DNA from 2 places in the Blautia sp. AF14-40 genome. Region 1 is predicted to be linked to the other one. Evidence: riboswitches for the same ligand, from Rfam matches in the RefSeq annotation. Region 1 holds a riboswitch; the other holds the start of a gene.
The links. Region 1 has a riboswitch for lysine ahead of DWW13_RS04465 (alanine/glycine:cation symporter family protein). Riboswitches for the same ligand answer to the same signal wherever they lie in the genome.
Positions count from the first base shown of each region.

Region 1 (11,651 bases):
AGGAGTCAGAATGCTAAAGACGAACGGACAGAAGATCATCATCAGACCTCCGGTGATGGCCATCAGGACTGCGCCCATGGCAATACAGATATTTCCGTAGCGTTTCGCCAGCTTGTAATTTCCGGCGCCGTAGCTTCTGCCGACGAGCGTTGTCGCGGCGGAACCGATGCCGTAGCCTGGCATGTAGCAGAGGCCTTCGGCGGTGACGGCGAACGAATTGGCCGCAATCGCAATGGAGCCGAGCGGGGCAATCAGCATGGTGGCAGCAACCATGGCGCTGTTCATCGCGATTTCCTGTACGGCAACCGGCACACCGATTTTGAATGCAGTTTTCAGAATTTTCGCATCGAAAACCGTTTTTTCCTTCCGGCGGAGACGCAGCCGCGGATTGCGGACACAACAGAACCAGGCACCCGTGAGGCTGATGACGGCGCAGGCCAGCATCGTTCCCATACCGGCACCCATGACACCGAAAACCGGAATCAAAAGAGCATTGAAAATGACATCGAGCACGCACATAACGGCATTTAAAATACTGGGTGTCACCATATCACCGCTGCACTGCAGGAAGGACGACATCAGCGAGTTGAGCTGGGAAAACGGAAGCATGATGGCAAACATCATAAAATAGAGCGTGGCATTCTGTCGGATCTCCTGCGCACCGCCGAGCCACCCCGGCAGCGGATGACTGATCAGAAGCCCGATCAGGCACAAAACAGCCGACACAACAAGCGCGGACGCGATGCCATGCCGCACAACATCCCTTGCCTTCTTGTCATGATTTCCCCCGATCTGATGCGCTACCTGAACAGAAAAACCGGCTGAAACCGCATAAATCGTACCGCTGAGGAGCCACGTCGTCGACGAAACCAGTCCGATCGCCGCCGAAGCATTCGCCCCAAGCGCGCCGACCATCGCGGAATCAATGTATTGCATCGCAATCGTAGTAATCTGTGTAAGAATCGCAGGCAGACTTAATCGCCCGACCTGCTGAATCTGCGGTTTCAGTTCAGTCCAGTTTATTCTATTCATCATTTTCTCCAGAACATGTATTTTATCGTATGGTTTTTCTTAAGAATGTAAAGATAAATGCGTATTTTACGCTAACATGTTTTGAAGAAAGTGTCAATCAAAAACGAGGTTTAATTTGACTTTTTTCTATGCGTATTAGGCATAGGGGCGGAGAGGATTCGAATTTAATTTTCCGGCGGAAGGTTGTTCTTCGCAGCGGGGTTCGCCTGGGTCGTGTTGGTTGCAGTCAGCAGGGAATCTGTCGGGGCGACCGGGCTCATGAGGACGCGGCCGGTTCCGCGGTAGACGTTGACGAGGCCTTCGCCGCTGACGGCGGAGCCGACGAGGGTTTTGGTGGAGCGCTCTACGGTGAAATCAAGGTTGGAGGACCAGCAGACGGCGAGGTTTCCATCGATTTTCAGTTCGTCGTTTTCGAGTTCGACTTCGATCAGCTCGCCCTCAGGTACGTTGCTTTCGAGGGCAACGGCGCCTCTGCCGACGAGGCTCAGATTGAAGAAGCCTTCACCGCCGAGGACAGCGGAGGAAATACTCTTGCGGGCGGTCAGTTTGTTTTTGACTCTGCCGTCGCAGGCGAGGAATATGCCGTCCTCAATCGTCATTCCGGAGGAGCCCCATTTCTCGACATCCACAAGAATGATGTATTTGTAGGTCGGTTCCAGCACGAGATATCCGTCGCCAACGTACTCCGGTTTTACGGCAGATTCCTTTGTCATGGCGCCTTTGATGGCCTTTCCGAACAGGTCGCCGATCCCTTTGATTCCGGCGGTCGCCTGTACATGGCCGCCCATCCACTGCATCGCACCGGACTGGATAATCGCGGAGTGCTCCTTGTCCAGTTCAATGACAACCTGGCGGCGGCGCACATTCATTTTGCTCATGTAATACTCCTCCATGGCAGTCATCGGCGAGACGCTGGAATCCTGGAGATATTCCATGACGTGGAAATTTTCGATGGATTTGGTGAATTTCCGGTTTTCGTTTTCGAGATTTAAAATTTTCATAGGCACGTTCCTTTCTTTCATTAAGAAGAAAAATAGTGATCCGTCTTGTTTCTTTTATTATACAGGAAAGAAAGCAAAGAGCACAGAAAAATTTAGAAAAAAAGGAAATCTGGAAATCATGTTGTCCATTTTTCAGCGGAGTGATAAGATAAAGTTCAGAAAACGCAAGCAGTACGGTCAGAGGAGGAGTTTATTATGAGTACAATTACTGTCAGAGATGCAAAAATAGAGGATGCTGCACGGATTCTGGAGATTTATGCGTATTACGTAGAGCACACCGTGATTTCTTTCGAGTGGGATGTGCCGTCGCTGGAAGAATTCGAAAACCGTATGCGGGATATCATGAAGAAATACCCGTATCTCGTGATCGAAAGAGATGGAAAAATCGAGGGTTACGCATATGCCCATCCGTTCGTTGGCCGCGCCGCATACGATTGGTCGAGCGAGCTGACGATTTATCTCGACCACGATGCGCGGAAAGGCGGACTGGGACGGAGATTGTATGAAGAACTGGCCGATCGTCTGAAAAAAATGGGCATTCTGAACCTCTACGCCTGCATCGGCTATCCGCAGGTCGAGGATGAATATCTGACGAAAAACAGCGCCGAGTTCCATGCGCATCTCGGATTCGAACTCGTGGGAACCTTCCACAACTGCGGCTACAAATTCGACCGCTGGTACGATATGGTCTGGATGGAAAAAATCATCGGCGAGCCGCACGCGGGACAGCCGGCAGTAAAGCCGTACAGCGAGGTTAAAGAATGAGTACGATAACGACGTATACAAGAAAACATTTCGATCCCGTACATCCTGATCCGGGGCTGCTCTGTGTGGAGGATTTTGCGCATGCGCTGCCGATGATCTGCCGCGGAAACGGTCATGTGACGACGTTCTGGTCAGTGGGAGAGCACTGCATCTGCTGTGCGAAAGAGGCTGCCGCGCGCGGCTATTCCCGGCGGCTGGTGCTGGCGTGCCTTCTGCATGACGCGAGCGAGTGTTACATGTCGGACGTGCCGCGGCCATTAAAGCAGGAGATGCCGCGGTACCGCGAGATCGAGGACCATCTGCTTTCGGTGATTTATGAGAAATATCTTGGCAGTGATCTGACGGCGGAGGAGCAGCGGATGATGAAACAGATCGACAATGATCTGCTGTGGTACGATCTGACAAATCTGCTGGAGGAACCGCAGGCGGGGGATGCGCCGAAACTTCACATCACGCTGGACTACACGGTGCGGCCGTTTGCTGCGGTGGAACAGGAGTATCTGGAATTATTCGAACAGTATCGGGAGACGGGCGATGAGAGAGGATAAAAACGAAAACCGCTGGGACAAGCTGCTGCAGATCCACACAATGGGGCGGGATGACAGCCGGTCGGATCTGTACCGGTATCCGTATGAGCCGACCCCGTACTGCGTGCTGGAGCGGATGGCAAACACAGGGATGATCCGAAAGGGAAATACGCTGCTCGATTACGGATGCGGAAAGGGCCGCGTAGATTTCTTCTTATCGGCGCAGACCCGGTGCCAGTCCATCGGTGTGGAGTATGATGACCGGATTTATGCGAAGGCAATGGAAAACAAAAAGGCGGCGGCCTCTGGTGCGCGGACGGAGTTTGTGCTGGAGAGCGCCGAAAATTTTCCCGTTCCTGTGGAAGTGGACCGGGTGTATTTTTTTAACCCGTTTTCGCTTGAAATCTTAAGAAAAGCGATGGCAAGACTGCTGGAATCGTACTACGAAAATCCGCGGGAGATCCAGCTGTTTTTCTATTACCCGTCGGATGCTTATATCTCGTATCTGATGACCGTGCCGGAACTGGAATTTCTCGATGAGATCGACTGTATGGATCTGTTTCCGGGCGGGGACAGCCGGGAGCGGGTTGTGATTTTTACGATTCAGGAATAAAAAGTTTTGTAACAGCAAAAACCGTGTGGAATACAAAAAAGCATGAATTATATTTGAAGAAAGGGCGTTTTTATGAAATATCAGGTAATGCGAATTGAGGAAGACCTTGATTTCGGTTGTGAGGAGCGCGGTGCCGACGAGCCTGTCATGGCAGTTGTTGTTTTGAAAGATGAAAACGGAACAGAATCGCGCATCCGCCAGGAGGATCAGATGCTGTATGACTGGAACATCGAGGAGGGCGACACCGTTATTCTGAATGAAAACGGCGAATTGCGAAAAGTACTCTCCGGTGATTGGACGCAGAATTGCAATTCGAAAAATGTAGATACGACAAAATTCGTCAACATGATGCAGGCCGTCAAAGCCGGAAAACAGATTGACTGGATCTGTCCGTTCTGCAGCGGAACAGTAGAACGATTGGAACAGAAAGGCGGAAAAACCGTAATCGGATGCACATCGTGCGATATGCAGATTCAAATAGAAAATTAAACGATTTCGGCCTTTAAGGCCGAAAGAGAAAGGAAACACAAATGGTAAAACCAATTATGAGAGACGTTCTCTTCCTCGGACAGAAATCCATCCCGGCGACAGAGGAAGATCTGCAGGTGGGAAGAGATCTGCAGGACACACTGGCAGCAAACCGCGAGGCATGCGTCGGCATGGCGGCAAATATGATCGGCGTGAAAAAACGCATCATCATCGTAAACGCCGGATTCCGCGACATCATCATGTTCAACCCGGTGATCGTCCGCAAAAGCGGCCCCTACGAAACAGAAGAAGGTTGCCTCTCCCTGCCAGGCGTGCGGAAAACAAAGCGGTACCAGAACATCGAAATCGAATACTACGACTGGGACTGGAAAAAACAACGCCAAAAATTCATCGGCTGGCCAGCCCAGATCTGCCAGCATGAGATGGATCATCTGGAAGGGATACTTATTTAGATCCTACAGCAGACAGGAGGACGGTATGACAGACAGAGAATGAATGGTAAAAGGAATCATTTACAACCCGAATGTGGAAGATCTGGCCAAAGAGCCAGAAGTCACCATCGTTCCAGGCGTCACAATCGGCGAACACGACCGCGAGTATTTTTACCGGGACGAAAAAATCGACTGGGAGAATCTCAAATAAATCGGGACAAATTTCGAAAATATAAAATTTTTGTAAAATAATGTCGAAAAAACGATTGACAAGTGGCGAAAAGAAACATATGATAATACCTGTCAATATACATATTCGGCAATAGAGGCGCGAAGGCTAAGAGTACCTGTCCTGAGACAACGGGGTCTGGGACGGGCAGGGAAAGGAGCATTCGCCGAAACGGGGCAGTTCCCGAAAAACTGTCTGCGTTGGGGTACAGTCGAACAGGCTGTGCACTCTCACCGTACTGGTGGAGGAGCTATTGCTTCATGAACGTAGATTTAATGGAGCAGTGGTGAAGACCGCTGCTCTTTTTATTGTACTGCAGTTGGAACCGTGACAAAAGGTTCCGGGGGTGGAAATCTGTTTGGTTGGAGAACGAAAGACGAAACGGGTGTTACAGGATACGTCTGAAGAAAACTGTTGCCGGAAAAGAAAAAAGGGAGGATTTTGACATGATAGCATTTCTTAACTGGCTGGACGGTGTCCTTTGGGGCGTGCCGCTGATCGCGCTGATGATTCTGACCGGTCTGTACTTTACCGTTCGTTCTGGATTTTTCCAGTTCCGTCACTTTGGCTGGATTATGAAGAGAACCGGCGGAAAACTGTTCCAGAAAGAAGACAAAGCAAGTGAAGGAAAGGGTATGCTTTCCTCGTTTGAGGCGATTTCGACCGCTATCGGCGGTACCGTAGGATTCGGTAATATCGCCGGTGTTGCAACTGCAGTTGCAGCAGGTGGCCCGGGAGCCATTATGTGGATGTGGCTTTCGTCTCTGCTTGGTATGATATTAAAACAGGTTGAGGTTACCCTCGGCTGCTACTACCGTCACACCAACGAAAAAGGTGAGTACTACGGCGGTCCGACTTACTACATGGAGTGTGGACTTGGCGAGGAGCGCCACTGGGGCAAGCTGTGGCTGATCCCAGCGCTCATCTTCGGCATCGGTATTTTCTCCACCTTCTTCGTAACCTCTTCCAACCTGACCGCATCTCAGGTCGTAGCCGGTGCGTTCGGTATTGAGAATATCAATCTTGGAAGCTTCAAAGTAGAAGGCGTTATCGTGATGGGCGTTCTGCTCTGCATTCTGACCTATGTCGTTACAAGCGGCGGTACGAAGAAAATCGCAAGTCTGTTCAGCAAGCTCGTTCCATTTATGAGCGTTCTTTATATCTTGATGGGAATTGGCATGATCATCATCAACATCAACCGCGTTCCTGGCGTATTTGCAGCCATCGTAACAAACGCATTTACCGGAACAGCAGCGATCGGCGGTTTTGCCGGCTGCGCAGTCAGCGAGATTATCCGTGTGGGTATGGCGCGTTCCGTATACTCCAATGAGGCTGGATGGGGTACTTCTCCAATGATCCATGCTTCCGCAAAAACACCGCATCCGGTAGAGCAGGGTCTGTGGGGATCTTTCGAGGTATTCTTTGATACCATGGTTATCTGTACGATCACCGCACTTTCCGTTATCTTAAGCGGAAACTGGACCGACGGAACGAACGGCGGAACACTTGCTTTAAGTGCATTTGCAAGCGGATTCGGCAAATTTGGAAGCATCCTTCTGGCAGTCATCATGGTCATTTTTACTGTAACGACTTCCGGCGGATGGTTCACCTACTATCTGGCAATTCTGGAGCATCTGTATAAAAAAGAAGGCAAGATGAAAGATATCGTCATGAAAATCTTCTACGCAGTCCGCGCTCTGCCGGGCGTACTGTGGACGATCTATCTGGTAAAGACAAACAACCAGGGCTTTATCTGGACTGTCGTTGATATCACATCTGCGATCCCGACCTTCGTCAACGTAGCAGTGATCCTGATTCTCTCGAACCAGTATTTCAAACTGCTGAAAGACTACAAAGCAAGAAACTTCGGCCAGGGCACGGTAGACAAGAACGCCTGCCTGTTCTACGAAGAGAAAACGAAATAAAAAATATTCAAAAGCGAATCCAGACACGCATGAGAATGGCGTGTCTGAATTTGTATATTGCGCAAATGGGCAGAAAAGAATAGAATCAAATTTAGATGACAGTAGGAGGATAATGATATGAAAACAATTTACAAAAACGGAGCTGTCTACACTGGAAAACTGCCGCTTGTCGAAGTGTTTGCAGTAGAAGACGGCAAATTTGTTTTCGCCGGAAGCAGCGCAGAGGCAGATGCCCTTGCAGCAGCCGGCGACAAAGTTGTAGACCTCGGCGGAAAATTCGTCTGCAGCGGTTTTAACGACAGCCATATGCACCTTTTAAATTACGGAAGCTCCCTGCTGAAAGCGCAGCTTGCCGCACATACCGAAAGCCTGGAAGATATGCTCGCCTGCCTCGACACCTTCCAGAAAGAGCATCCGCGAAAAGACGGCGCATGGCTGATGGGCCGCGGCTGGAATCAGGATTACTTCACGGACGTGGACCGCATGCCGAACCGCTACGATCTTGACCGCGTATCAACCGAAGTTCCGATCTGCGCGACGAGAGCGTGCGGCCACTGCCTCGTAGTCAACAGCAAAGCGCTGGAACTCCTCGGCGTCACCGCAGATACCCCGCAGCCGGAGGGCGGAGAGATCGGTATGGAAAACGGTGAGCCGGACGGAAGATTCTTCGACAATGCAATGGAACCGGTTTACGACAGCATTCCGGTGCCGAGCAAAGAGGAAATCAAAGATATGATCCGCAGCGCCTGCAAAGCCCTGAACAGCTACGGCGTCACCAGCAGCCAGAGTGATGATTACTGCGTTTACCGCGCCGTTCCGTGGCAGACCGTCAACGAAGCATACAAAGAACTCGAGGAGTCCGGCGAGCTGACCGTCCGCGTTTACGAGCAGAGCAACTTTACCGATCTGGAATCCTTAAAAGGTTTCGTTGAGGCTGGAAATGTGACCGGCATCGGCACAGACCGCTTTAAAATCGGACCGCTGAAAATGCTCGGCGACGGCGCACTCGGTGCGAGAACAGCATTCCTCAGTCGCCCATACGCAGACGACCCGTCCACCTGCGGAATCCCGGTATTCACCCAGGAAACCATGGATGAGATGATCGGCTACGCCAATGCACACGGCATGCAGGCTGCAGTTCACACGATCGGTGATGCGTGCCTCGACCGCGTGTTAAGTGCCTATGAAAAAGCCCTTGCTGAAAACCCGAGAGAAGATCACCGCCACGGCATCGTGCACTGCCAGATCACAAGAGCCGATCAGCTTGAAAAAATCGCGAAAATGCATCTTCACGTTTACGCACAGAGCATCTTCCTCGATTACGATAACCATATCGTAGAGGAGCGCGTCGGCAAAGAGCTTGCGAGCACAAGCTACAGCTGGAAGGCGCTGATGAACAACGGCGTCTCCGTCAGCAACGGAACTGACTGCCCGGTAGAGCTGCCGGATGCCCTCGCCTGCATGCAGTGCGCTGTCACAAGAACAACGCTGCGCGACCATGTCGGCCCGTACCTGCCGGATCAGAAATTCACCGTACAGGAAGCACTCGACAGTTACACGATCCGCAGCGCCGAGGCAAGTTTCGAGGAGAACGTGAAAGGCCAGATCGCAGAAGGCATGATGGCAGACTTCGTCGTACTGGGTCAGAATCCGTTTGAGGTGGATGAGAGCACGATCAAAGACATTCCGGTGTGCCGGACGTATCTTGCCGGTGAACTGGTATATGAAGCATAAGAACATAACTCAAATGAGTAATAAATGTCAAATGAAAATTCATACAATGAAGGGAAAAACGTAAAATAAGATAACCTGAAAATAGTATGGAATAAAGACAGAAACAGAGGAGAACCTCCTGCGGCGATGAATGGTCGCAGGAGGTTCTTTTTTGATCCTGATAGGACCATACGGTCGTAAAAGAATCGAACAAATGGTTGCATAAAAGGGAGGGAATGTGCTATGATAAAGGAAATTTTACAAAAGGAAAAAACAGACAAATGCTTGGAAGAACACATTTTTTTATTGGAACAGCAGCGGCACTTGCTGTTTTACAGCCGCAGACGGTTCCCGCGCTTGTGGCCGGTGCCGGGGCTGCCGCGATCGGCGGTTTGATCAGTGACATTGATGTCGGCACTTCACAGGCGCACCGCGATGCCGATAAGATCACTACGGCAACAGTTGCAGTTGCGGTGCTCACAATTCTTGCGGAGTATAAACTGAATCTTGGAATTTACCGCCGCCTCACAAGCGACAGCAGCGTGCTGCGTCTCCTCGCCGGAACGGCAGCATTTTTGCTGATCTGCGCCTATGGGAAACAGCAGCCGCACCGCTCCTTCATGCATTCATTTGCGGCGCTGGCATTGCTGACGGCGTGCGTGGACATCATCTACCCGGATGTGTCCGCTTATTTTGCCGTGGGCTTTCTGTCCCATCTGGTGCTCGATTTTTTCAACCGGAAACCGGAAAAGCTGTTCTGGCCCTGGAAGAAGGGATTCTGCCTCGGACTCTGCTCAGCACGGGGACTTGTGAACCGCGCACTGCTCGGGTGCGGCATGGTATCTCTTGCTGTAATACTGGTGATCTCGGCGCCTGCAGGGCGGCTGATGGCTAAAATCATGCGGGCAATTTACGGATGAGATGGGATTGACAAAAAGATAACAAGACAAAGGAAGAAAAAGCAGGAATTTTTCGGTGTTAAAGTTAATATTTTATACATTTTATAGTAGGATTTTTGATTAAAATGATGTAAAATAGAAAACAGAAATCCGGCGTCCGTAATTGTTTTTGAAATGAACGAACAGGGAACCGCCGGCCCGTTACCGCAGCCGATTGCGGAGCGCAGCGCAACCGACAACAGAGATTAGAGCACAACAGGCAATACAGGAGTTAGTATGAACGAAGAAATGAAAAACCAAACAGAACAGTTACCGCTTTTAAAAGTACACATGATGGGAAGTTTTTTCCTGGAGTACGGCGACCAGCCGATTTCCTTCCGGAAAACAATGGCAACAAAATCGATGAGACTTCTGCAGATTTTCCTCTATAACAAGGACAATGGAATTTCCAGAGGAAGACTGTTGGAGAGCACATACGGAAGAGAAGATGTGGCGGACGCGGCAAACAGCCTGCGTGTCGGCGTACATCGCCTGAAAAGAAGCCTTGTCGAGGCAGGACTTCCGCAGTTTGAGTACATTTATACACAGAAAGGCGTTTACCACTGGACCAGCCCGATGCCGGTCGAGGTAGATGCGATTGATATCAAAAATAAGATCCTGGAAGCAGGAAAAGAGACAGACGAGAAAGCGCGCATGGATCAGATGATCGAAGCACTGGAGCTGTACACCGGAGAGTTCCTTGCAGATTTCGGCGAGGAAGAGTGGGTACAGGCGGAGCGCGCGCAGCTGAAAAAAGTATATTCCGATGCACTGAAAGAAGTAAGTGAGTATCTTCTGAAAAACGAGGAGTTCGATGAGCTGCAGAAACTGACTTCTGTTGCTTCCGAACTGTATCCGTTCGACGAGTGGCAGGCAGTCCAGATGCAGGCGCTGATCGGCCTGGAGAGATACAAAGAGGCCATGAAACTGTACGAGCAGACCTCGAAACATTACTTTGAAGAGCTTGGCGTTACACCGAGCGAGAAACTGGTGGAGCAGTACCGCTATCTGGGAAGCCGCATGGGCAGCAGACACCGCGTGATCGAAGAGGTACAGGCAGATCTTCAGGAGAGCCCGGGAGAAAAGGGCGGAGCATTCTTCTGTTCCCTCGCCGGATTCCGTGACTGCTACCGACTTGTTTACCGTATGTCCGAGCTGAACGGACAGATGCCGTGGCTGATGCTGTGCACCATTACAGACGGAAAAGGTTACCCGGCAAAAGGCGGTCCGCGCCTTGACCGTATGTCCGAAAAGCTGCTTGAGGTAATGAAACGCAGCCTGCGTCATTCCGATTTCTTTGCAAAATACAGCCCGTCCCAGTATGTGATTCTGCTGCAGGGCGGCAGCCAGAGAGGATGCGAACTCGTCTACAAGAGAATCAGCGAGCGCTTCTCCGAGGAGAAAAAAGGCTGGGCAAAGAATCTGAAATACAGTGCACTGCCGGCAATTCAGACCGAAAAAGAGCTTGAGTTCTTAGAAGGAGACGATGTTTTATGATTCGCGTACAGCTGCTTGGAAGATTCCGCATGTACGATGAAACACGCTGCCTCAACGAGGAAGCGATTCATTCCCCGATGATCACAAAGCTGCTGGTTTATATGATCTGCAACAAAAACCATATCGTAACACTGGAACAGTTAACCGAAGCACCCTGGACGGATGAGGAGAGTGAAAATCCGTACGGAGCACTGAAAAATATGATGTACCGTCTGCGCGGAACGCTGCGGAAGGTATGGCCGGTTGAGAGAGGATCATGCCTGCTATATGAAGGCTGTCATGGAACTGACGAAAAGCCTGGAGCACCGCAGACCGCAAAGGAAAAGTACAGGTTCTCAGTGATCTAAAAGAGCTTTATCAGGAACCAAGAGAATTAGAAAAAATAAATTAATTTTTAAGTTGACAGCAGACTAAACAAATGGTAACTTTAAGCTGTGATGAAACGAGCTTAAATCCAGAAAAAGTCTGCTGTCTTAAGTTAAATAAAGTAC
Region 1 covers NZ_QUHK01000004.1:30,717-42,367, forward strand. The annotation lists gene DWW13_RS04430 (MATE family efflux transporter) at 1-1,035, opposite strand, end outside; gene DWW13_RS04435 (AIM24 family protein) at 1,197-2,033, opposite strand; gene DWW13_RS04440 (GNAT family N-acetyltransferase) at 2,229-2,798, shown strand; gene DWW13_RS04445 (hypothetical protein) at 2,795-3,346, shown strand; gene DWW13_RS04450 (class I SAM-dependent methyltransferase) at 3,333-3,938, shown strand; gene DWW13_RS18955 (hypothetical protein) at 4,011-4,427, shown strand; gene DWW13_RS04460 (peptide deformylase) at 4,469-4,879, shown strand; gene DWW13_RS18785 (hypothetical protein) at 4,923-5,069, shown strand; lysine riboswitch at 5,174-5,348, shown strand; gene DWW13_RS04465 (alanine/glycine:cation symporter family protein) at 5,534-7,012, shown strand; gene DWW13_RS04470 (amidohydrolase) at 7,130-8,746, shown strand; gene DWW13_RS04475 (metal-dependent hydrolase) at 9,007-9,645, shown strand; gene DWW13_RS04480 (AfsR/SARP family transcriptional regulator) at 9,901-11,160, shown strand; gene DWW13_RS04485 (hypothetical protein) at 11,157-11,507, shown strand.

Region 2 (11,651 bases), on a different contig from region 1:
TGCGAAAAAAGGAATTGTACTGAGTAATGACACAGCCGCAAAGACGGTGAGCGAGACGGCGCCGGAGGCGGAGGACGGATCGGGAAATGCGGGAATTAAGAAGCTTGCGGAGACCACGCCGCCGAATGAGACGCCGGGATGGCAGTACAGCTCGTCGGGCTGGTGGTACGCAACGGATGCCACAACGTACTACGTCAACGGCTGGGCAGATATCGACGGAAACCAGTACCATTTTGATTCCAATGGTTACATGGCGACCGGCTGGAAAGCGATCGGCGGAAAAGGCTGTTACTTTGATGACCAGGGTGTTTACCAGCCAGACCGCAACGGCTCGATGATGGTAGCCCTGACCTTTGATGACGGCCCAGGCGTCTATACCAGCACGCTTCTCGATACGCTGGAGCAGTACGGGGCACAGGCGACGTTCTTTATGCTCGGCAGCAATGTGGAAAAATACGGTGCAGATGTGATCCCGCGCATGGCGGCGATCGGCTGTGAGCTTGGAAACCACTCCTATGCGCATCCGAATATGAAAGAACTGAGCACCGACGACGGCCTTGCCCAGTTCCAGATGACGGATGATCTGATCGCCCAGTACAACAACGGACAGGGTGCAACTGTCATCCGTTTCCCGTATGGAAACAGCACCGATGAACTGCTCGCATCTATCGGCCGCCCGAGCATCATGTGGGATGTCGATACCCTGGACTGGCAGACAAAAAATGTACAGGCAAACATCAGCGCCGTTCTCGACAGTGTAAGCCCGGGAGACATTATCCTGATGCATGATATCCACGAGACGACCGTAGAATCGTGTGCAACGATCGTGCCGGAGCTGATCAACCGCGGGTATGAGCTTGTCACGATTCATACTCTTGCAGCGGCAAACGGCGTGGATCTTGCAGCGGGAGAGACGTATTACGGCTTCCATGGCGGAACGACAAACGAATAGAAAACAGAATAGAAAAACGACAAAGAACCGCCGGTTTACTCTCAAATCAAGAGTGAACCGGCGGTTCTTATGTCATTTTATGAAAATTTATTTCATTGCCGCTCTCTTACGAAGTCTGGAATCCAGCTCTTTCTTACGGATACGTAAGGAAACCGGAGTAACCTCAAGAAGCTCGTCCTTGTCGATGAAGTCCAGAGCCTGCTCCAGGGAAAGGATTCTCGGCGGAGTCAGACGCAGTGCCTCGTCGGAAGAAGAAGTACGGGTGTTGGTCAGGTGCTTCGTCTTGCAGACGTTCAGCTCGATATCCTCGGCCTTACCGTTCTGTCCGATAACCATACCGGCGTAAACCTTCTCGCCAGGTCCGATGAACAGAGTACCGCGCTCCTGTGCGGAGTACAGACCGTAGGTAACGGACTCGCCTGCCTCGAAAGCGATCAGGGAACCCTGTTTGCGGTATTCGATGTCGCCCTTGTACGGTGCGTAATCTTCAAACTCGGTGTTCAGGATACCCGTTCCTTTGGTGGAGGTCATGAAGATTCCACGGAAACCAATCAGGCCTCGTGCCGGGATTTCGAACTCCAGACGGGTGGAACCATCGCTTGCGCGGCTCATGCCGTGAAGCTCGCCTTTACGCTCGCTGAGGAGCTGGATGACAGTACCGGAGAACTCATCCGGAACGTCAACGTATGCGATTTCCATTGGCTCGAGTTTGCGTCCGCGCTCGTCCTCTTTGTAGATAACCTCTGCCTTACTTACTGCGAACTCATATCCTTCACGGCGCATGTTTTCGATCAGGACGGACAGATGCAGCTCACCACGGCCGGAAACCTTGAAGCAGTCTGCGGAATCAGTCTCCTCAACGCGGAGAGAAACGTCAGTGTTCAGCTCACGCATCAGACGATCACGCAGGTGGCGGGAAGTTACGTATTTACCTTCTTTACCGGCCAGCGGGCTGTCGTTTACGATGAAGTTCATGGAAATAGTCGGCTCGGAGATTTTCTGGAACGGGATGGAAACCGGGTTGTCCAGATCGCCGCAGAGAGTATCTCCGATGTGGATATCCGGGATACCGGAAACAGCAACGATAGAACCGATGCCTGCCTCAGTAACCTCTACTTTTTTCAGTCCGTCAAATTCATACAGTTTGCTGACCTTTACTTTTTTCTTCTTGGTCAGATCGTGGTGGTTGACCAGCATAACGTCCTGGTTCACGCGGATCGTTCCGTTTTCAACTTTGCCGACACCGATACGTCCAACGTATTCGTTGTAGTCGATGGTACTGATCAGAAGCTGTGTGCCAGCTTCCGGATCACCGGTCGGAGCCGGGATGTATTTCAGGATGGTCTCGAACAGAGGAGTCATATCCTTCGGGGTATCGTTCAGATCGAGTACCGCATGACCCATCTTTGCGGATGCGTACAGGAACGGGCAGTCAAGCTGCTCATCGGATGCATCGAGGTCCATCAGAAGCTCAAGAACTTCATCGATTACTTCATCCGGGCGTGCCTCCGGGCGGTCAATCTTGTTGATGCAGACGATGACGGACAGATCCAGCTCGAGTGCTTTTTTCAGCACGAATTTGGTCTGCGGCATAGCGCCCTCAAAAGCGTCTACGACCAGAATAACGCCGTCTACCATTTTCAGAACTCGCTCAACCTCGCCGCCGAAGTCCGCATGGCCCGGGGTGTCGATGATGTTGATTTTCGTTCCCTTGTAGTAAACTGCTGTATTTTTGGAAAGAATGGTGATTCCACGCTCACGCTCGATATCGTTCGAGTCCATGACACGTTCCTGAACCTCCTGGTTGGCACGGAAGACACCGCTCTGTTTCAGAAGCTCGTCTACCAGTGTGGTTTTACCATGATCGACATGGGCGATGATGGCAACGTTTCTTACATCTTCTCTCGTTGTTTTCATTTCTTCATTCCTCTTCCTATGGTTTGACCCTGCCGGGTTCAATTTTTCAAAATTTCAAGCCGGCCGGGAATGTTTATCACAGCACAAAGGCAGGTGCCTTGCCGTTTTGTCTCTGCTGGATGCCTGCCTATCTGAACTATTATAGCACAGAACAGAGAAAAAAAACAGGGAAGATGTGACATTTTTTGTATTGCAATGGTAGAAAATACGAAGCATGTGGTGCGGTTTTTACAGAAACATATACAAAAAATTGGGCAGAATGCTGATTTGAATAGAAATAAAAAAATCTGGAAAAAAGTGGTTCTGAAAAAGAAATGTGGTTCATACATTAGGATTATAGATCAGCAAAGTACCGATCAGAAATCAATATTCAGAAAGAAAAGACAAAGGAAGGGGATTTTCATTATGGCAGACAAGATGATTGAAAACAATCAGGTGGTTATCATGGGAGAGATTGTCTCCCCGTTCACATTCAGCCATCAGGTATTTGGAGAGGGATTTTACCTCGTCGATGTGATGGTCAAGCGGTTGAGTGAATCGCAGGACATCATTCCGGTGATGGTCTCCGAGCGGCTGGTGGACGTATCACAGGATTACCAGGGTGAGTGGATCTGCATCAGCGGTCAGTTCCGGTCCTACAACCGCCACGAGGAGAAGAAGAACCGTCTGGTACTCTCCGTATTTGCGCGGGAATTAAGCTTCGTGGAGGAAGAGGACGATTCCGTCAAATCCAACCAGATTTACCTCGATGGATACATATGTAAACCGCCGGTCTACCGGAAAACACCTCTGGGAAGAGAGATCGCCGACCTTCTGATCGCGGTCAACCGTCCGTATGGAAAATCAGATTATATCCCGTGCATCTGCTGGGGACGGAATGCGCGGTATGCCTCTGCGTTTGCCGTGGGCGGCCACGTTCTCATCTGGGGACGGATCCAGAGCCGGGAATATATGAAGCGGCTGAGCGAGACGGAAATGGAAAAGCGGACTGCATATGAGGTTTCGGTGAGCAAGCTGGAATATAGTGAGAGTTAAAGCGCGATCCGCTGTTGACAAGAAAATTTAATGATGCTATAGTAAAAGCAGAACTGAAGTGGATAGAGGTCGCATTACTTCAAGAGTACCTTTTCGGATGCCTCAGCAGCAAAAGAAGAAGAGGAAAAGGGAAGAATGCCGAAGGACATCCGGCGCTGAACCGGTATGCTCCTGGGCGCAGGTTGAAAAAATCTGCGACTGTCATCGAGAGATGGAGAGCTATCTGATCATAGATACTGCGTATGTGTGAATTTGGAGGCGATCTTATCTGGGATGAGGCGCCTCTTTTTTAAACGGAAAGTGAAATTTTCCGTGGGAGATAAGCTCCGGCGACTGATTTCTTATGGTTTTATCTGACACAACATACAGGAGGAAAAGAGAATGTCTATTTTTAAAGGTGCAGCTGTTGCAATTATCACACCGATGACCGAAACACAGGAAGTGAATTACGAAAAACTCGGAGAACTGATTGAGGAGCAGATCGCCGGCGGAACCGACGCCATCGTTATCTGCGGAACCACCGGTGAGGCTTCGACCCTGTCCCATGAGGAGCATCTGGATGCCATCAAATATACCGTGGAAAAAGTAAATCACAGAATCCCGGTAATTGCAGGAACCGGCTCCAACAGCACGGAGACAGCAATTTATCTGTCTCAGGAAGCAGAAAAATACGGCGTGGACGGACTTCTTCTCGTTTCTCCGTATTACAATAAAGCAACACAGAAGGGCCTGATTGCACACTTTACCGCAATCGCAGACAGCGTCAAAGTGCCGGTCATCCTTTACAACATTCAGGGCAGAACCGGCGTAAACATTGCACCGGAAACGATCGTCTATCTGTTCAACAACGTTGAGAATATCGTTGCAGTCAAAGAGGCTTCCGGAAACATTTCCCAGGTCGCAAAAATTATGCAGCTGACCGATGGAAAGATCGATCTGTACTCCGGAAACGACGATCAGGTTGTGCCGATCCTTTCCCTTGGCGGAAGCGGTGTAATCTCCGTTCTTTCCAACGTAGCACCGCGTGAGACCCACGACATGGTACAGAAATTCCTCGACGGCGATGTGGCCGGATCCAGAGAAATCCAGCTGAGAGCACTGCCGCTCATCGATGCGCTGTTCTGCGAAGTAAACCCGATTCCGGTAAAAGCAGCGCTGAACCTGATGGGCAAAGAGGTTGGCCCGCTTCGTCTGCCGCTGACCGAGATGGAGCCGCAGAACCAGGAGCGCCTGGCAAAGGCTATGAAAGATTTTGGAATCAAACTGGCTTAAGTTAAGAATACACGAAGTAAAGAAGGAAAAAGACAATGGTTAAAATTATTATGCATGGCTGCAACGGCCATATGGGACAGGTCATCACCGGCCTGGTAAAAGAAGATGCAAATGCAGAAATCATAGCCGGAATCGATATGAACGACAACGGCCAGAACGATTATCCGGTATTCAAAAGCCTGGCAGAATGCGATGTTCCGGCAGACGTAGTCGTTGACTTTTCTTCCTACAAGGCAGCCGACGCACTGCTCGATGCCTGCAAGGAGAAAAAACTTCCACTCGTCCTCTGCACCACAGGCCTCACCGAGGATCAGCTCAAAAAAGTGCAGGAGACCAGCAAAGAAATCCCGGTTCTCCGCTCTGCAAATATGTCCCTTGGTGTGAATACGCTGATGAAACTGGTACAGGCAGCTGCAAAAGTGCTTGCCGAAGCAGGCTTTGATATGGAAATCGTGGAGAAACACCACAAACTGAAATGCGATGCCCCGAGCGGAACCGCCATCGCCCTGGCTGACAGCCTGAATGAGGCAATGGACAACCAGTACCACTATGTTTATGACAGAAGCCAGCGCCACGAGCAGCGTGATCCGAAGGAAATCGGAATCTCTGCCGTACGCGGCGGCACGATCGTCGGAGATCACGATGTCATCTTCGCAGGACCGGACGAGGTTGTTATCCTTTCCCACAGGGCATATTCCAAAGGAGTTTTCGGAAAAGGAGCTGTAGAGGCTGCAAAATTCCTGGCTGGAAAACCGGCTGGCATGTATGACATGCAGGATGTCATTGCTGCGAAATAAGGCAGAAACAGGGAAAAAGTGAATAGAAACCAGAAAGTGCGCAACGAAAATGCGAAACGTTGCGCACTTTTTCTTTTCTTACAACGGGATTTTCGGAATTGAGGAAGTTATTTTGCAGAATATTTGGCAGAATACACAAGAAAAAATACGGAATATCAAAAGAGAACGTGAAAATCGCAAACGGTAATGGAAAAATCAATGCGCAACAAGGTAAAACGCTAAAGTTGCGCATTTTGCACAAAAAATAGTAAAACAGTATATTTCGACAAGAAATATCTTATAAAAACTGCGAATTGTAAACAATATGCCGAAATGATATGATAATGGCACAAAGAAAAATAAAGAGTTGAGCAACAAAAAAGTTGCGCAAACAAGAAAGGGAATGAGAAGATGAAAAAGAATGGTTGGAAAGGGTTTTGCAAAAAGCTCTACAAGTACCGGGTATTTCTTCTGATGCTTGCACCGGCAGTAATTTATACCCTGATTTTTTCCTACTACCCGATGACAGGAATTGTAATGGCATTCAAAAAATACTCCTACGCAGGAGGTATCTGGGGAAGCCCGTGGAACGGATTTGATAACTTCAAGTTCTTCTTTAAATCAGGACAGGCCGGACTCGTTACCAGAAATACCGTGCTGTATAATCTGGCATTTATTGCGATCAACACGACGATGCAGATTGCCGTTGCCGTGCTTCTGACCGAGATCCGCAACAAACATTACCGTAAGATCACACAGTCGCTGATGTTTCTGCCGTATTTCATTTCCTGGGTTATCGTAGGAGTTATGGCATTCAATATTTTCAGTTCCGACTACGGTTTTCTAAACCGACTGATTGAAACCTTCGGTGGAACACCAATCAAGTTTTACACGACACCAAAGGCATGGCCGTTTATCCTTGTCTTCTTTAATGTATGGAAGGGAATCGGATACGGTTCTGTTATGTACCTGGCAGCGATTATGGGAATTGACACTTCGATTTATGAAGCAGCCCGCATCGACGGAGCAAACGTGTTCCAGCGAATTTTCAAAGTAACAATCCCGATGATCATGCCGACCACAATCATCCTGCTTCTGCTATCCGTCGGAGGCATCTTCAAAGGAAACTTTGATATGTTCTACAACCTGGTTGGAAGTAACGGTCTTCTGTACAACTACACCGATGTAATTGATACCCTGACGTTCCGTGCCTTAATCAGCAGCAACGACTTCGGAATGTCCGCAGCTGTTGGTCTGTATCAGTCGGTACTGTGCTTTATCACTGTCGTAATCGTAAACAAACTGGTTGGTCTTTATGATAAAGACTACACCTTATTCTAGGAGGGATGAAAAGTGGGATCTTCCAGTCATACAAGTAAAATCAAAAGAGGAAAAGATGCGGTTGCACTTGATATCATCGCGTACGGATTCTGCGGAATCATCGCGCTGGTCTGCCTCGTTCCTTTCATCATGATCGTATCCGGCTCGTTTTCTTCGGAATCGGCCATTATCCAGAACGGTTTCAGCCTTCTGCCGCAGGATTTCAGCCTGGAGGCATACAAAACCGTATTTAAAGATCCTATGGTTGTCTTCCGCGCATACGGCACGACCATCGGTCTGACCATCGTCGGAACGGTACTTGGTCTGCTGCTGCAGACTATGACAGCTTATGTACTGTCACGTAAGGAGTTTGAGTGGAGAAATCAGTTTTCGTTTTTCTTCTACTTTACCACTTTGTTTTCCGGCGGTCTTGTTCCGTACTACGTACTGATGACACAGACCCTGAATCTGCGGGACAGCTACCTTGCACTGCTCCTTCCGCTGCTGTTCAGCGTATACAACCTTCTGATCATGAAGAGTTACATCGTGGGACTTCCGGATTCTCTGATTGAAGCGGCCAAGATTGATGGCTGCGGCGAGTTCCGTATTCTGTTCCGGATTGTAATGCCGCTGATCAAACCGGCACTTGCTACCGTGGGCCTCTTCATTGCACTGGCTTATTGGAATGACTGGTACAATGCGATGCTGTATATCAAAGACACGAACAAGTATCCGCTGCAGTATTTCCTGTATCAGCAGGTTAATGATATTGAGGCATATAAAAAGCTTCTTGCAAACAACGCCGCAGGCTCTGCCGTCAGCGCAATCTCATTGCCGACCCAGTCCCTGAAAATGGCACTTACCATTGTAGTAACCGGCCCGATCGTTCTGGCATATCCGCTGGTACAGAAATACTTTGTACAGGGTATCACAATCGGAGCAGTCAAAGGCTGATACAAATCATGTTAATTTAACTGAATCAAGTAAGTCCCCTGTTTCCATTGCGAAAAGCAATAAGCAGGCGGGTGGGGACTTGCTTGTATCAGGAGGAGTGCAAGCTCCTTCTGATAAACTGCGGAGCAGTTATTCGGTTATGAGCAAGTAGCAAAGCGGATTGCGAATATCCGCTTGAATTACACATTATATTTATGAAGGAGGTTCTTTATGAAAAAGAGCACAAAAAAACTGGTATCTGTATTACTTGCATCCGCAATGGCAGCCGGCATGCTGGCAGGATGCGGTTCCGGCAACGGAAAGGGAAGCACGGGCGACAGCAAAAGCAGCTCCGCAGCTTCCGGCACATCGGGAGACAACCTGAGTGCAGACACTTCGGAGCATGTCGATCTGACGATGTATCTGATCGGCGACCGTACCCCGGATTTTGATGAGGTTTACGCCAAAATCAATGAGATTCTGGAAGAGAAGCTGAACTGCTCTCTGAACGTAGAATTCCTTTCCTGGGGCGAGCATGACACGAAATATTCCCTGCTGTTCTCCTCACAGGAAGATTTTGACCTGATCTTTACCGCATCGAGCTGGTGCCATTACGAGCAGACCGTTTCCCTCGGCGGATTTGCACCGCTTTCTGAGGACTTTATCAAAACGTATGCACCGGATATCTGGGAGGTTGTTCCGGAAATGGCATGGGAGCAGGCAAAGATTGACGGACAAATCTACATGGTTCCGAGCTATGCCAACGAGTTTGGTCAGGAAGTTCTGGCAGTGCGCGGTGACCTGATGGAAAAATACGGTATGGATGATATTACATCCTGGGATGACCTGATGAAGTTCTACAAAGCATGTGCAGCAGACGGTATCTATGCAAGTCAGGGCGGACCGTGGTATCCATTCTTCCAGTCCCAGGGCTATTCCACAACGGGCGGAGCACCGAAGGGCGGCGAGCTGATTCTGTATCATACCCAGGATCCGAAAGATCTTGAATTCCAGTACATCGGTGAATGGGATGCGTTCCGTGAGTACTGCCAGGAGATGAAAGACCTGGTAGACGCCGGAGCATGGTCCAGCGACGTATTAAACAGCAGCGATGAGAGACAGACCGGACTTCTGACCGGAAGAACAGCAAGCATGAGCTGGAATCTCGGAACCTGTCTTACCTACGGAAAACAGGCAAATGAGGAACATCCGGATTGGAATGTAACGATGGTAGACCCGAACAAAAACCTGTCGAAAAAAGTAAACTCTTACATCAACAACGGTGTTGCCATCAACGCAAACAGTAAAAACAAAGAGAGAGCCATGATGGTATTAAATGAATTCTACACCAACCCGGATGTTTACGATCTGGCTATGCTCGGTATCGAAGGAAAGCACTGGGAAGCAGTCGGTGATGATCAGTACAAAGTTATTGATGAGAGCGGCTATGGTGTAGCAAGTAACTGCAACTGGGGATGGAACAACTGCACCATCCAGAGAGAGGAATATCTTGAGAACAGAACGGCTCTGGACGACAAGTATGAAAGCATCAAAGATGCCTTCAACAACAACATCAAAGAAGATCATGTTTACGACGGATTTAACTTTGATTCCAGCAATGTAAGTACACAGTTTGCAGCAGTAGAGGCAGCCATCGACAATTATTATAACCCGCTGATCAACGGTCTCGTTGACGATGTGGACGCTTCCATCGATGCCATGAACGCAGCTATGGACAGCGCCGGAATCCAGGATATTCTGGATGAGATGAACCGTCAGGCAGCAGAGTATGTAGCGGAGAAAGAAGAAAAATAAAACAGTAAAATAAAACAGGGAATGGACGCGCTGGTCTGCCAGAAGCTCCGGCGCGGCCGTTCCTTCTTTTAGAGATCAAGTGATGGTTCAAAAAGCTTTGAGGGATGACTTGATTTCTAACAGCATTCGTATTAAATATAAAAATATAGGAATTTTTCAAATTTAACAGAAAGTGACAGGGTATTTTTATGACACTGGAGGAAATTGCAAAAGAGATAGGGGTATCAAAAAGTACCGTTTCCCGTGCACTGTCCGGTAAGGGCAGAATCGGAGAGAAGACCAGAAACCGGATTCTCGAGGTGGCAAAACGGGGAGAAGAGCGGGAGGAGATGGCGCGGACCCGAACGGTGACGCACAACATCGGCGTGGTACTGCCTTCAGACGTTTATTATGGAAGCGGTGTTTATTTCCAGAACTGTCTGCTCGGCGTCTGCGAATCGGCATCGATGCTCGGGTACAATGTGCTGATTACGACGAGCAACGCGCATGATATTTCAGAGCTGCAGTCGCTGGTGGAGTCGAACCGGGTGGATGGTATGCTCCTGACACGTGCGCTTGAGGATGACCGTGCGCTGCAGTATTTAAGTCAGGCAAATTTCCCGACAGCACTGACGGGAACATGCCGGTATGACAACATTATCCAGGTGGATACCGACAATGAGGGTGCGGCAGAGAAAATGACAACGCTGCTGATCGGAAAGGGATTCCGCAGATTTGCGTTTCTTGTCAAGGATATGAGCTATAACGTAGACCGCAAGCGTCACGAAGGTTTCTGCCGGGCGCTGATTAAAAATGGAATTTCCGAGAAGGATCAGCTTTTCTACAATGGTTCGATCCGTATGGAGTTTCTGGATGCGATCATTGAAAATATTATATCCAAAAAAGTGGAATGCATCATCTGTGGCGACGACGAGATTTGTACGATGGTGATGTCCCGGCTCCAGGCGGAAGGCTATCGAATTCCCAAGGACGTCGCGATTGCTTCGCTCTACAACAGCACCAATCTGGACTGCTATTCCCCTGCAGTTACAGCAGTCAGTGTGGCAGCATCCCAGATGGGAGGCACAGCCGTGCGTCAGCTGATCCAGCGGCTCCGAGGGGAAAATTATGAGAAGAAGACGATGCTGGATTACGACATTTTATTCCGAAAATCGACAAACTAACGTAGCAGGGAGGACAGAACAATGGAATTTCAGAAGGGAATGGATCTATCTTTTATACCGGAGCTGGAAGATGCCGGAGTACAGGTGAAGGACTTTGACGGAACTGTTATGGATCCGCTGGATCTCGTTCAGAAATACGGGGTAAATTCCGTACGGCTCCGTATTTGGAATGCGCCGGAGCATGTCAGGGAGTCCGGCGGATACTGCAGCTATGCGCATACACTGGCGATGGCAAAACGGATCCGGGCACATGGCATGAGCTTTATGCTGGATTTCCATTATTCTGATTTCTGGGCGGATCCCGGTCAGCAGAGAAAGCCGAAAGATTGGGAAAACTTAAGCTTTAAAGAATTAAAAGAGGCTGTTTTTTCTTATACAAGAGATACGCTGACGGCATTAAAAGAGGAGGACGTTCTGCCGGATATTGTTCAGATCGGAAATGAGATCCGAAGCGGCCTTCTGTTTCCG
Region 2 covers NZ_QUHK01000006.1:127,314-138,964, reverse strand. The annotation lists gene DWW13_RS06895 (polysaccharide deacetylase family protein) at 1-952, shown strand, start outside; gene typA (translational GTPase TypA) at 1,040-2,869, opposite strand; gene DWW13_RS06885 (single-stranded DNA-binding protein) at 3,275-3,904, shown strand; lysine riboswitch at 3,960-4,134, shown strand; gene dapA (4-hydroxy-tetrahydrodipicolinate synthase) at 4,286-5,176, shown strand; gene dapB (4-hydroxy-tetrahydrodipicolinate reductase) at 5,212-5,973, shown strand; gene DWW13_RS06870 (ABC transporter permease) at 6,364-7,293, shown strand; gene DWW13_RS06865 (carbohydrate ABC transporter permease) at 7,306-8,226, shown strand; gene DWW13_RS06860 (ABC transporter substrate-binding protein) at 8,437-10,020, shown strand; gene DWW13_RS06855 (LacI family DNA-binding transcriptional regulator) at 10,209-11,183, shown strand; gene DWW13_RS06850 (glycosyl hydrolase 53 family protein) at 11,205-11,651, shown strand, end outside.
Region 2: linked by a shared signal. The riboswitch ahead of dapA (4-hydroxy-tetrahydrodipicolinate synthase) and the one ahead of DWW13_RS04465 (alanine/glycine:cation symporter family protein) in region 1 are both predicted to bind lysine.